DNA from 3 places in the Lysinibacillus sp. BNK-21 genome. Region 3 is predicted to be linked to each of the others. Evidence: riboswitches for the same ligand, from Rfam matches in the RefSeq annotation. Region 3 holds a riboswitch; each other region holds the start of a gene.
The links. Region 3 has a riboswitch for cobalamin ahead of ACMGGO_RS01745 (FecCD family ABC transporter permease). Riboswitches for the same ligand answer to the same signal wherever they lie in the genome.
Positions count from the first base shown of each region.

Region 1: it holds a riboswitch for cobalamin, as region 3 does, so the genes downstream of both, ACMGGO_RS11735 (ABC transporter substrate-binding protein) here and ACMGGO_RS01745 (FecCD family ABC transporter permease) in region 3, are expected to answer to the same signal.
Region 2: it holds a riboswitch for cobalamin, as region 3 does, so the genes downstream of both, ACMGGO_RS08285 (energy-coupling factor ABC transporter permease) here and ACMGGO_RS01745 (FecCD family ABC transporter permease) in region 3, are expected to answer to the same signal.

Region 1 is NZ_JBLQTS010000001.1:2,311,640-2,316,434, reverse strand. Features, by position in the region: gene ACMGGO_RS11745 (hypothetical protein) at 1-124, shown strand, start outside; gene ACMGGO_RS11740 (elongation factor G) at 261-2,198, opposite strand; cobalamin riboswitch at 2,381-2,568, shown strand; gene ACMGGO_RS11735 (ABC transporter substrate-binding protein) at 2,731-3,723, shown strand; gene ACMGGO_RS11730 (precorrin-3B methylase) at 3,776-4,453, shown strand; gene ACMGGO_RS11725 (S9 family peptidase) at 4,524-4,795, shown strand, end outside.
Region 2 is NZ_JBLQTS010000001.1:1,640,985-1,645,779, reverse strand. Features, by position in the region: gene ACMGGO_RS08300 (sirohydrochlorin chelatase) at 1-436, opposite strand, end outside; gene cobJ (precorrin-3B C(17)-methyltransferase) at 451-2,118, opposite strand; gene ACMGGO_RS08290 ((2Fe-2S) ferredoxin domain-containing protein) at 2,123-2,494, opposite strand; cobalamin riboswitch at 2,640-2,822, opposite strand; cobalamin riboswitch at 3,074-3,259, shown strand; gene ACMGGO_RS08285 (energy-coupling factor ABC transporter permease) at 3,408-4,154, shown strand; gene ACMGGO_RS08280 (energy-coupling factor ABC transporter substrate-binding protein) at 4,158-4,430, shown strand; gene cbiQ (cobalt ECF transporter T component CbiQ) at 4,436-4,795, shown strand, end outside.
Region 3 is NZ_JBLQTS010000001.1:343,830-348,624, forward strand. Features, by position in the region: gene ACMGGO_RS01725 (ATP-binding protein) at 1-962, shown strand, start outside; gene ACMGGO_RS01730 (response regulator transcription factor) at 940-1,641, shown strand; gene ACMGGO_RS01735 (YdhK family protein) at 1,683-2,252, opposite strand; gene ACMGGO_RS01740 (biotin transporter BioY) at 2,356-2,952, opposite strand; cobalamin riboswitch at 3,106-3,293, shown strand; gene ACMGGO_RS01745 (FecCD family ABC transporter permease) at 3,439-4,485, shown strand; gene ACMGGO_RS01750 (heme ABC transporter ATP-binding protein) at 4,491-4,795, shown strand, end outside.

The sequences.
Region 1 (4,795 bases), 2.0 Mb from region 3:
ACAACTATTAAAAAGTCAACCTGGTAAGGTACTAATTGATTTTACGAACAAGCATGACTATGTAATAGTTGAACCCGCATATTTGTTGGACAATCCAACAAAGAAAGCTGTCGGTGCACTATAAAAACAAGCCCTCCATTTTTTGGAGGGCTTGTAATATCTTATGGCAGGGTAGAGATATATTGAAGCCCAAGCAAGAAATACCCGCGCTAGAGCGATGGATACCAGTGGAAGCCGAGGAAATACCCGAAGCGCCCACCCTACAGGCAATGCATGGCTGCCTGTGCTTCTTGCCATGGAACCGAATATCCTTTGCCCTTAGCACAAAAGATACTAGAGGAACTATACTCAGGGTCGGCATTTTTATCGTAGCCAATCTGTGCAATCACATCCTCTGTATTATGGCACACATCATAGCCATCAAATTGGAGTGTGAGTGCACCTTTCCCATTTGTATAGGCGGCAAAGGTTGTGCTGTAGCTCATTAAAGTGGCAACAGGTGCACGACCTGTTAGGATAACATCCGTTTCGGATAAAATCGGGTCATCGAACGTGCCAGCTGCTTGCTGAATATCAGTCATCATACGACCGATAAAGTCATTTGAAGCTTTCATTTTAAAGCGATAATAGGGTTCAAGTAGGACATTTTGTGCCTGCTCCAGCCCCTGACGCAGGGCACGGAAACTGGCTTCACGGAAATCTCCCCCCGATGTATGTTCATTGTGCCCGCGACCTGTTAGAAGTGTAAAATGAATATCTGTTACAGGGAAGCCTGTCAGTAGCCCATGATGGTCACGCTCAAACAGATGCTTTTCAACAAGGCGCTGATTGCCTACAGATAAATGATCGGCATGACAGGCATTGGTGAAGGTATTACCTGTTCCACGTGGATTTGGCTCCATTAATAAATGAACTTCTGCATAATGCTTGAGGGGCTCGAAATGACCATAGCCCGTTACGGTCGTCGCAATGGTTTCCATGTATAAAATTTGCGGCTCACCAAAGGAGACAGCTAATGAAAAACGCGTCATTAATACCTCTGTCAGGACCTCCAATTGAATGGCACCCATAATATGCACATGGATTTCCTGAAATTTTTCCTGCCAGACCACACGCAAGGACGGTTCTTCTGCTTCGAGTAAACGGAAAATCTGTAGCACTTCCTTGATATGCTGATCACCCTCATATTGAACCTTTGCCTGTAAGGTTGGGACAAGCTCATAGGGCTGTGATAGCATCGTTGTACCGATTCGATCCCCAATGTTTGCCTGGCTCAGTCCTTTGACAGCGAAAATTTCTCCTGCCTCTACCTGTTGAACGGTCTCAAAGCGACTGCCGTTATAAAGGCGAATTTCGGTCACTTTTTCTGTTACTTCGTCAAATGAAAATTCATCTCGTACATGCAACGAGCCCTTGGTTGCCTTCATAAAGGTTAAACGCTGGTGCCCATCATGACGAATCTTAAAAACCTCGCCCTCAAACGGGGCATCCTTGTCAAAATGGGAAGCCGTTAACAGCGGGAGCTGGTCAAGAAATTCCTGAATGCCCTCATCCTTTAAGGCCGAGCCAGCAAAGCAAGGGAAGGCACCTTCATTTTTAATCATTTCCTTTAATTGAGCAAGACACTGTTCATGCTCCAATGACTCATTTAGAAAGGCATCAAGCAATTTTTCGTCGCGCTCCGCCAGCCATTCCATAATATTATTTGATACATAGTCTGCTCGCAGTGGCTCATCGATGAGCAATACATGCTGAGAGCAATCTTTGCGAAGCTGGCTGATGACGGCCTCCATATTGGCACCCTCACGATCCATTTTGTTGATAAAGAAGAAGGTAGGGACATGGTATTGACGTAAAAGTTGCCACACTGTTTCTGTATGGCCCTGTATCCCTTCGACAGCGCTAATGATAATAATGGCATAATCCATCACACGAATGGCACGCTCCATCTCAGGGGAGAAATCGACATGCCCTGGCGTATCAATCAATGTGTATGTATCATCGCCAATATTCATGCGCCCTTGCTCGGCAAATATCGTAATGCCCCGTCTGCGCTCTAGCTCATGATGATCAAGAAAGGTATCCTGATGATCAACACGCCCCCGTGCTTGAATACTATTTGTATGAAAAAGCACTTGCTCAGAGAAGGTCGTTTTTCCTGCATCCACGTGCGCAAGTACACCGATCGTTTTGTACATAAGAAATCCTCGTTTCTATAGAATGCTATCTTTTTATTGTAACAGAATACTAGCTTCTATATTTCTTGTAAAATAGTTCGTCTTTATGTCGAAATAGTGCTAATATAATGATGATTATACTTTTAGTGTCATACTACTGATTGCGCGATAAATTTTCTTCTGCTAGTCTATCAATAGTATTGACCATTATAGAACGTATTGGTGCAAATGGCATTGGTCATTTGCTTAAAAGGGAAATCGGTGCAATTCCGATGCTGTCCCGCAACTGTAAATGGGGAGTCTATACAGCATGCCACTGTAGTGAAACTATGGGAAGGCGTATAGATGATGAACCTAAGCCAGGATACCTGCCAGTATGTATTTTTTGACTAAGAACCACGAGGATGGGGATAGTGATGAAGGTAATGATACCGTTATTTCACTATGCTACTCTCTTGGCGACAAGAGGGTTTTTTTATGCCCTTCCAACTACCTTAGTAGTAAAGAAGTCTCTGATTTCTTTCTATATTTTAACAGCAAAGGAGAAAAGGACATGAAGAAATGGAAAAGTATATGGTTGATGATGATCATTGCCTTGGTCGCTGTTTTAGGGGCTTGTAACGCAAAGGACAAAACGGAATCAGCTGCACAAGGTGAAAAGGTTGAGCCATCTGAGGCGGCAGCAGCAGTAACCATTAAAAATAATGACACAACTCAAACATATACGGAAGCACCAACAAAAGCGATTAGCTTAAATCAACATGTGACAGAAATTATGCTAGCACTTGGTTTAGAGGATTCTATGGTAGGGACAGCTTACTTAGATGATAAAATCTATGAACCACTGCAAGAGGCATACGATAAGGTCCCTGTTCTTTCCGATCAATACCCAACGAAGGAGCAAGTCATCGATGCCGAGGCAGATTTCCTATATGCTGGCTGGAAAAGTGGCTTTGGCGAAAAGGGTGTAGGCACACCAGAAGAGCTTGAAGAATTAGGCATCCATACGTATTTACATACGGCTTCCAACATGACAAAGCCAACAATAGAGGATATTTTCACTGATATTCGCAATATCGCGAAGATTTTCCGTATTGAGGATCGTGGCGAAGCTTTAATTGAGCAAATGACGAAAGATGTAGAGGCAGTACAAGCTAAATTACCAAAAGATAGCGAAAAATTACGTGTTCTTGTGTTTGATAGCGGTGAAAAGGATGTATTTACAGCTGGTCAAAACTTTATGAATGAGCTTGTGACAATCGCGGGTGGACAAAATATCTTTGGTGATGTGGAATCAGGCTGGACAACTGTGTCGAAGGAAGATGCAGTAGACCGCAACCCAGAGGTAGTTGTCGTGATTGATTACGGTGAAACAACGGCAGACCAAAAGATCCAATTCTTAAAAAATGATCCAGCCTTAAAGGAGATGGAAGCGGTCAAAAATGAGCGCTTTGTCATCCTGCCACTTTCAGCAGCGTCTGAAGGGGTTCGTGCGGCAGAGGCCATTGAAATTTTAGCAAAGGGCTTCTATCCTGAAAACTTTTAATCCATTCGAGCTAGCGTTTTTGCTAGCTCCTTTTTTATAAGGAGCGATAAAAATGAACGCATTTCAAAAAAATGTACCAGATCAAACATTTGAAACACTGAACCGTCATGGTGAGTTTACCCGTCTAGCCGTTAGCCCTGGCATTATTAATAAGCATTATACTCCTGCACAATTCCAAAAAATAGCCGAAATTGCTGGCGAAAAGGGGGCGATAAAATATTCTGCTTCCTATAGTATACTCGTATCCATACCAACGTGCGATGCCACGGAAGCGGTGCAAGCCTTACAGGAAGCAGGTCTTTATGTTGCTCCCTCTGGTTCAATCATAGCCATGAAGGCCTGCGATTTTTGTGATGGGGAGAAAATGGAGGCTGCTCCGATAACCGAACAGCTCTATCATGCCATAGAGGGGATGAAGGTCCCTGCAAGACTGCGTGTCAATATTAATGGCTGTGCATCAGCTTGCTACAATGCAGTCTATGATGATATTGGACTCGTTTACCAACAAGAAAGCTTTGATGTCTATTTAGGGGCAGTACCAATGGGAGCAAAGGCACAGGCAGGCACGTTATTCGCTAAGAGGGTAGACGTCACACAAATTGAAGATTTTTTACTGCACCTGATAAATCTTTATAAGGAGCATGCTCGCCCAAATGAGCCCTTTTATAAATTTTATCGCAGAACAAAGTCAGCAGAATATTGGGAACTAGTAAAAAATTCAATTAAATAGAGGAATATTACTTAGGGTGTCGAAGTATTGTAGTAAGGCACAGAAAATTACAATACAAAGGAGCAAGAACATGACATCGAAACAAGGGATTCAACCAGAAGATCTTTATCACTTAAAATCAGTAGCAGATCCACAGCTTTCACCAGATGGGACAGAGGTAGTTTATGTAGAGACTCGTATGGACGAGAAGAAAAATGACTATATATCGAATTTGTTTTACATAAACTTGAAGGACAAAACACCACAGCAATGGACATTTGGTGAAGATAGAACGAGTTCCCCTGTTTGGTCACCAGATGGTAGTCAAATTGCATTTTTGTCAACGAGAACAGGTAAGTCGCA
Region 2 (4,795 bases), 1.3 Mb from region 3:
TAGCAGATGGATCACTGCCACCTCGTGCAATCAATAAAATCGCTGTGTCTTCCTGCTCTTGTTCTGAATTAAAGCCAATTTCAGCTAGGCGATCTTGTAAAATGGCAAAGATTTCATCATGGATACCAATTGTTTGACCATATGTGAAGGTAATCGTTGGATAATGCTCACGCGCATGCTCTATTTCCGCTGGAATATGCAGTTTTGAATGGCCTGCATGCAGTAAAATGATTGGAATTACATGTACCTCTGTAGCTCCCTTTTTCACACAGTTTGTAATACCTTCTTCGATGTTAGGTGAAGCAAATTCAAGGAAACAAGTTTCCACTAAAAATTGTTCATCAATACGCGGTGTCATTTGTTCGATAAATGTACGAACCTCATCATTTCCTGCTGCTAAACGGCTCCCATGGCCGACAAATAAAATAGCTTTCATCTCTCTACTCCTTACTAGTCGCCGCACGGAGCTGGCTCTACTTTTATTTTGGAAGACATATCTTGATACGTAAAATGCAGTATTTTTTTCACACGTTTAAAATATTTAAATAAGCGTTCATTTGGATGAGCATTTGCTTTATATTCTTCAATAATATCTGTAATGAGTGGAATCAGCTGCTCAGGCTCCAGCCCTTCTACAACAGGCTGTGCTGCGTGTGCTGTACGACCGACTGGTTTTGCTCCAATAAAGACATCAAATTTACTTTTGCGGTAGACGATGCCAATATCATCAAATACAGCCCGATAACAGGCCATCCCACAGCCATTAAAGCCAATATTTAATGTCTTCGGTAAGGACATACCGCCTAGTTTTTCTTGTATTTCCTCTGCATATGGTATTGAATCAGCCTTTTCACCGTAGCAAAAATCACAAGCCTTCAGTGATAACACATCACCAATCGGGGCTAATAAAAACCCTACTTCCTGTAATTTCTCTGTGATCTGTTCAGGGGCAGTCGTTGGTATTTTCAAATGAATTTGATGATCTGGTGTGTATTCCATCGTCCCCTCATCCCCAACGACCTCCGCTAACATCATCATTTGCTGGGGAGTAAAAAACTTATTGGCTACACCAGGACTTACTGCTAATTCAAAAATAGATTCTATTTTTTGCTGTACAAGCTTCGGTGTTACTTTGACTGCGCTTGTCCCTTTTACCATTGCAAGTGCCGCTGTAGCCATTTCAAGAGCTGTTTTTTTCGGCTTTGGCGTAGCGGCTATACTGGGTTTATTAAAGCGCCCTGCATTAGGGTCAGCCGTAAAGTCATTTCGCGCTGTTCCCGTCTCTTGGTTCATTGCCCAAGGTTCATTTTCTTCGCGTAAACGTTGATGTGGACGTAATGGCTGTTTCTCTTCACCCAGGGTATATTTACGTTGGTAACCGCGGGGCGTAATCATCTTATTGTCATAGAAAAATGTTGACGAATTCCCGATAATGACAGTTGTCAACATACCAATATCATGTTCTAGCATTTCTGCTAGTGTTGTCATGGTCACTTCTTGACGTTCTCGATAGGCACTTTTCACAAGCCCAACTGGTGTGTCTGGCGAACGATATTCTAAGAGTATTCGTTGAGCCTCGACAATTTGTCTTGTTCGACGTCCACTTTTAGGATTGTATAAAGCAATGACAAAGTCCGCCATTGCAGCTGCCTCGACACGCTTTGCAATTAAATTCCAAGGTGTTAGATGGTCACTCAAACTGATTGTACAAGCATCATGCATAATAGGTGCACCAAGTATGCTAGCGCATGAATTAATCGCAGAAATCCCAGGAACAATTTCAACTTCAATTCCTGTTGCTTCTGTCCAGCCTAGCTCAATTAACACCTCATAGACTAATCCTGCCATGCCATAGACGCCTGCATCACCACTCGAAATTACTGAGACGATGCTCCCTGCTTCGGCTTGACGAACGGCTTCCTGTGCACGCGACACTTCTTCTGTCATGCCTGTACTAACAATCGATTTTGCACTTACTAAATCTTGAATCAGCTCTACATAGGTTTTATAGCCTATAATCATATCACTTTGTTGTAAAGCCTCTACTGCACGTGTCGTAATATGCTTAAAATCTCCAGGTCCAAAGCCTACTACGAAAATTTTTCCTTTTTGCGCCATGTTGTTACCCCTCTTTCACCTTTTCGATCCCTTTAATGGCAGTTGTTTGAGCAGTACGCTGTAATGTACCTTCACGAAGTGTAAAGACATGTTCGTTGTATAAGGATTCATGATGTAAATCTTGTACTAGTGTTCTAGCATGCTCTGTTGATGGCACACGATACCAGTTTCCTTGAGGATAAGCGATTACCACACAAGCATCCTTGCAGCGTCCATTACAGCGCGTTCTTGTCGTATGTATTTCCTGATCGAGTGCTTGCCGTTGTATCTCATCTCGAATGGCTAAGGTAATTTCCTCCCCATCCTTCTTCATGCAGCTACTGCCATTGCAAATAAAGAGATGTGTTTTCATCCCCTCTAAATTCCAAGTTGTCATCTTCTGTCTCCCCTCATTTGCTTTTTGGAAAAAGAAAAACCTTTACTCTATAACGAAGAGTAAAGGTTTTGTAGAAGCCAAATAAAAACGAATAGAATGAAATACAGGTACCCGCTTTCGCTTCAACTTCTCCCTCCGAAAAGTTTGCATGCACAATCAAATAAGCAGGTTTCCTGACTTAAGCTTCATTTTACTGTCGCACCTTCCCAAGTTTGTACCAGTGGCTTTGCGATTTCATCAGCTATTACAGTAGCGGGGGCTGTATTGGATTTTCACCAATTTCCCTATTATCTCGAGCTATTCGAGCACTTATTGACGTTTTATATGAAATTTTTAGTAGAATTTTAAATAGAAAACTGTCTTTATCATATCTTATTATTTTAAAATTTCAATATTTCTTTAAAAATTTATGACAAATTTATCAATTTTGAATGGAACTAGGTATGAAATTTATACAATCTATATAATTTGCGCACAAAATTTTATCAGAATATTCACCGTTGACCTTTAATTTAAAAAATTTCATAAAAGGTATAGCATATTTATGGAAATTCATGTTACACTTTGTCGTGAAATCTCACAATTTGAATGTTTTTCGGTGCAAAGTGCTTGTCATTTTGCTTAAAAGGGAAGCCGGTTTGAGTCCGGCGCGGTCCCGCCACTGTAATAGGGAGCTTTATAGAATATGTCACTGTCCAACGGATGGGAAGACCTATAAAGCATTGAACTAGAGCCAGGAGACCTGCCGAAAAATAAGTGATCGTTTCAACCTACGAGGATAGGTGTGCGGCTTAGCAGATGAGACTGTTATTTGCTTTTTTAGCTATGCACTTTTCCACCTAAGGAGAAGTGCTTTTTTTAATTACGCACGCAATATTCTAAAAATCTATTAATTAGTTAGGAGGAAAGCTTTTTGAAATTATCATGGTGGAAACTTAGTTATTTTTTACTAGCCTTTTTAATCGTGCCAAAACGTGCCTTTGCCATGCATATCATGGAAGGTTTTTTACCAATCGAATGGGCTATTTTTTGGTGGGTGATCTCTATCCCATTTATCATTCTAGGATTGCGTTCTATTCGAAAAACCATTGATGAAAATCCTGAAACAAAAATGCTTTTGGGGCTTTCAGGGGCCTTTGCCTTTGTGCTATCCGCCCTAAAAATCCCTTCAGTTACAGGTAGTTGCTCTCACCCAACTGGTGTAGGACTTGGGACAGTACTCTTTGGCCCTCTAGCAATGAGTGTAATTGGAACAATCGTTTTATTATTTCAATCTTTATTATTAGCTCATGGAGGAATTACAACTTTAGGGGCTAATGCCTTTTCTATGGCTATTGTTGGTCCTTTTATTGCTTACTTTGTCTTTAAAGGGGCTCAAAAAGTAGGGTTGTCATTTTCACTAGCCATATTCTTTGCAGCTATGCTTGGTGATTTAGGTACATACATTGTGACTTCTGTACAACTAGCACTAGCCTTTCCTTCAGAGGTTGGAGGCTTTATGGCATCCTTTACAAAGTTTGCAGGTATTTTTGCCTTAACTCAAATTCCTTTAGCAGTGAGTGAAGGAATTTTAACGGTCATTGTGATGAATTTCTTGAAAAAATACAATGTTAGCGAATTAAAAACGTTACGTGTTTTCTCAACAAAGGAGGCACATTAACAAATGAAGAAAAATTTATTGTTATTAGCAATTGTTGTGTTGTTAGCCATCATTCCCTTATTCATACAAAAAGGTGCTGAATTTGGTGGTGCTGATGGAGAAGCAGAAGCAGCTATTGGTGAAATTAATGCGGAATATGAACCATGGTTTGAAAGTCTATGGGAGCCACCAAGTGGTGAAATCGAAAGCTTATTATTCGTGCTACAGGCAGCTATAGGAGCTGGCTTTATTGGCTACTTCATCGGCTATATGCGTGGCAAACACAAAGAAGGTTAACCATTATGTTACTCATTGATAAGTATGCCTATCTGAATAAGCTAGCGTCCGTTCATCCGCTAGAAAAAATGATATTTTCACTTGGACTACTTCTCATAACGCTCATCATGAGAGATGAACGACTTTCACTCATTACATTTTTTGTAATGAGTGCTTTTATCATTTTAGGTGCAAAAATTCCGCTTGCATACTACGGCAAATTATTATTGCTACCTAGCTTTTTCTTATTAACAAGTCTCGTATCTATTTTACTTTCCTTTACATCATCAACGAATACACTCCCTGCCCATATTTGGTCGTTTACATTTAGGAATTGGACTGTCTTTATTGGGAATGCAAGTGTTTTAGCAGCGCAACAGCTGTTC
Region 3 (4,795 bases):
ATACCGATTCCATCCATGCATTAATGAAACGGCTGAATAAGCATTTTCTCATCGTGGGTATTGTATCTGGTCTAGTCAGTATTGCAGTCATTGTTGTTCTATCTCGTAAGCTGGCTAAGCCACTTATTCAAATGAAAGAGGCTACATTGAAAATGAGTAAGGGTGATTTTACAGTTGCTCTTTCTACGAATGGAAAAGATGAGCTTGGGGATTTATCAAATGCTATCCAGCTTTTATCCAATGATTTAAATCATCTAAGGCAAGAGCGTAAGGAGTTTTTATCAAGTATTGCACATGAGCTTCGTACACCGCTAACTTTTATTAAAGGCTATACAGACATTCTTGCTAAACGGGATTTAACAGGGCAAGATCGTCAAAAGTATTTAGCTATTATAATAGAAGAAACAAATAGACTTTCTAGATTAATCAAAGATTTATTTGATCTAGCGAAAATGGATGAAAACTCATTTGTAATTGAAAAACATTGCTTACATTTAGAGCCGTTTTTTACAAGCATTGAAGAAAAATTAAGTCCCGCTTTTCAAGATAAAGGTATCTATTTAGTTGTACGTTGTGATAATGGCTTAACACTATGTGCAGATGAAGCAAGACTTGAGCAAATTCTGATTAATCTATTAAATAATGCATTAATCTATTGTGCACCAGGAGATATGACTACAGTCACTGTAAAACAAGACAGTGGAATTTTAAGTATCATCGTTGAAGACACAGGGAAAGGAATTCCAAAGAAGGATTTACCGTATATTTTTGATCGGTTTTATCGAGTGGAAAAATCACGTAGTCGTGCTTTAGGTGGATCTGGACTTGGGCTTGCTATTGTCAAGGAGCTTGTACAAGCACATGGGGGAGAAATAAAGGTTAGAAGTGAAATAAATAAAGGGACTACTTTTGAATTATCATTTAAAGGAGTAGAAACGAGTGAAAACGATTTTATGCATTGATGATGAACCAAGAATGTTAGATTTATTAACCCTTTATTTGGAACCACTATTTAATTGTAGAGCAATGTCTTCTATACAAGAGGCATTGGATTTTTTAGAAGAAGAGCATGTGGATTTAGTTCTTTTGGATATTATGATGCCAGAGATGGATGGGTGGCAGGTTTGCCAGGAAATTAGGAAGTTTTGGGATGTTCCTATCATTATGCTTACTGCAAAAGGAGAACACGCTGATATTGTAAAAGGTTTAAATCTTGGTGCTGATGACTACGTTTTAAAGCCTTTTGATGAGGAAGAATTGTTAGCACGCATACATGCTGTATTAAGAAGAACGATATCTGAAGAAAAAGTGATTAACTTTGAAGGGCTTTGTTTAGATAGAGAGTCCTTTGAAGTATATTTTCAACATAAGGCAATTCCATTAACACCAAAGGAATTTGCCATGCTCGCCCTATTTTTAGATTATCAAAATAGAGCATTTTCTAGAGAACACCTTATACATGCCGTTTGGGGATATGATGTAACGATTGAAGATCGTACCATTGATTCACATGTACGTAATTTACGAGAAAAATTAAGAAAAAGTGGTTTTCCGGCGGATGATTACTTGCAAACCGTTTGGGGCATCGGCTATAAATGGCATAAGTCTGCAAAGAGAAAGCAAATGGAACATAAAAGCTAGAAATTAACCTCTACCAGAATTGAAGGTAGAGGTTATTTCTATTATTTTGGACTAAGCTCTTCTTCTGTTACCCATTTATGATTTGTTACAGCTTCACCACTTGTAGTGGAAGTATAATCAACCATATATACAGTTGTTTGCACAGCCTCGTCAATAAGGACAGTCGCATTTTCCATACCTTCCATATGTGTTGCGTCCGTTTTTACTTCTGTTCCAGGAGCCAGTGGTGCTTCTTGTGGGTCAATTAATTCTTCATGAATTACCCACTTATGCTTTTCTATTCGCTTTCCACCAGTTGTAGGCTCATAGGAAATAACATAGGCAGTTGTAGTATAGGCACCTACTATTGTTGCTTCGGCCCCTTTCATACCTTCCATATGTCCATCTGTAATAATGGCTGTGCTTCCTATAGGAAATTTCGGATTTTCAGCTTTTTTTAACGTTACTGGTACTTCGCCAGAACTTGAATGGTTCATTGTAGAATGATCCATTTCTTCAGCAGCTTCATTAGAAGTGGACGCAGGTTTTGTTTGATCCTCTGTACAAGCCGATAAACTAATTAGAGCGACTACTGATAATAGTCCGACTGACCAACTTTTATTGAATTTCATATGATATCCTCCTCACTATGTGCTCCTAATGTAGCAAATAAATGTGCAGAAACGATGGATATAACCTATGAAAAACATTTCTTTAGTCTGGCGGGGAGATATGCTATTGAATGGGCATGATCTTCAATGTTTTTTGTAATCTATGGGCGAAGATACCAGCAAAAATAGCTAAAATAATATCTTTTGGTAGTGGAGGAATCATCCAAAGCCAAGCGAGCTTATATGAAAAATTCTCTGGCGCACTTGCCCATAGCTTATAGGCAAAAAACATCCAATTTGTTCCTATCAAATAATTTATAGCCGTTGCTACCAAAGCAGCTACGATAAAACTTTTCTTTGTTCCGCTTCGTTCTACGATTAACCCCGCAACAAATGCCGCAAATATAAATGTAATAATAAACCCAAAGGTAGGGCTTAAAATTTGGCCAATTCCACCACCGAAACGAGCAAAGACAGGAGCTCCTGCCAATCCTACGCACATATAAATTGTGCAGGCGAGCGCACCTTTTCTACTACCAAGAATAAGCCCTGCTAAAATTGCAAAGAAGGTTTGAAGCGTAATGGGTACACCACCAACTACCATAAAAGGTGCAAAGGAAGTGATATTAGCACCCACCATCATTAACGTTGTAAATAATCCAATGTAGGTAATGTCGACAGTTCTTAACTTATGGTGACTATGTTGTGTAACAGTTGCCATGATTTCACCTCGTTTTATAAGTTATTACTGCTAGTGTAAAAAACGAATACATTTGTGTCAACTTTATTATTTGTATAAGTTAACGCAATTACTGAATTAAATTGAAGTAGACTATCTATCTATAAAAATGTATGATAGAATCGTCACAATTTTATAACTTCAAATACTATTGGTGTGACATTTTGAATGTCACTTAAAAGGGAAGTCGGTGGAAGTCCGACGCTGTCCCGCAACTGTAACGATGAATCCTATAATATGATTTGCCACTGTTTAAGAATGGGAAGGCAATTATAGGATAGTGAATCGAAGCCAGGAGACCTGCCATTTAGTAATACCTGTAATGCCCACGAGGATGCAAGCAATTACGGACAATAGCTGGATATTTTTCTGACTTTGTTTAATCTTGGGTATTTCTATGCGCATTTTCGCATGGGATACCTTTTTTTATTGCTTCATTCATCAATATTCAGTAGGAGTTTAAAACAGATGAATAAAAAATTTATGTTATTTTCCTTCGTACTTTTCATGGTATTAATTGTTTCAATGACCTTTGCTGTAATGGTTGGCTCAGTTTCAGTTACACCGTTATATGTATGGAAAGTTATTCTTTCTAAAATTCCTTTTATACAAAATTCGATCGAGCAAGATTGGAGTCGCTCTCAGGAAATCATCATCTGGCAAATAAGAGCACCTCGTGTTTTGCTAGCTGCGATAGTAGGAGCGGGGTTAGCTATTGCAGGGGCGGCCATTCAGGCACTAGTACGTAATTCTATTGCAGACCCGTATATTCTAGGGATTTCTTCAGGGGCAGCTGTCGGAGCTACTTCTGTGATTATTTTAGGAGCCTTTTCATTTTTAGGTATTTACGCTCTTTCAGTATCCGCATTCCTTGGTTCATTACTTGCCATTGCACTTGTCTTTTTCTTATCACGTGTTGGGGGACGTGTCTCTATTTTCCGCTTGCTATTGGCAGGCATGGCTGTGTCCTTTATCTTAACGGCTATCTCTAACTTTATTTTAATGATGTCAAAGCAAGAAGGGGCCTTAAAGGCTGTTATGTTTTGGATGCTAGGTAGTTTAGCTGGAGCCAAATGGAATAATATTGTGATTCCAGCTTTCGTATTCTTGGTTGTATTTGGGCTACTGTGGCTACACTATCGCAATTTAAATTTATTATTACTAGGAGAAGAGGCGGCAGTGACATTAGGCGTTAATCTTCAGCAATTCCGTATTCAGTTAATACTACTAGTATCTCTATTAACAGGTGTGCTTGTCGCAGTTAGTGGTTCTATAGGATTTGTGGGATTGATTATTCCCCATATTGTGCGTTTAATTGTGGGCTCAAACTATAAATACGTAATACCTATCAGTGCTTTAATAGGTGGAATATTCTTAGTGTGGGCAGATGCTTTTGCTCGAATTATTATTGCTCCTCAGGAAATGCCAATTGGTATTATTACAGCTTTTTGTGGAGGACCATTTTTCATTTGGCTTCTCCGTCGTAACAACTATTCTTTCGGTGAAGGAGATTAACTTCCATGACATTAGAAGCGAAACAAGTATCATTCTCCATTTACGATCAGCGTATACTGCATGATGTAAGCATTCAAATAAAAGAAAAGCAATTTGTTGGATTAATTGGTCCTAATGGGAGCGGCAAATCAACATTGTTAAAAAATATGTATCGTCTCCTAAAACCTGAAAGTGGATCGGTAGTATTAAATGAGCAAGATATATTAAAGCAATCAAGTAAAGCAATTGCGAAAAATTTGGCTGTTGTAAGCCAAGAGACACCCGTATTATTTGATTTCACTGTGCATGATTTAGTCAGTATGGGAAGAAC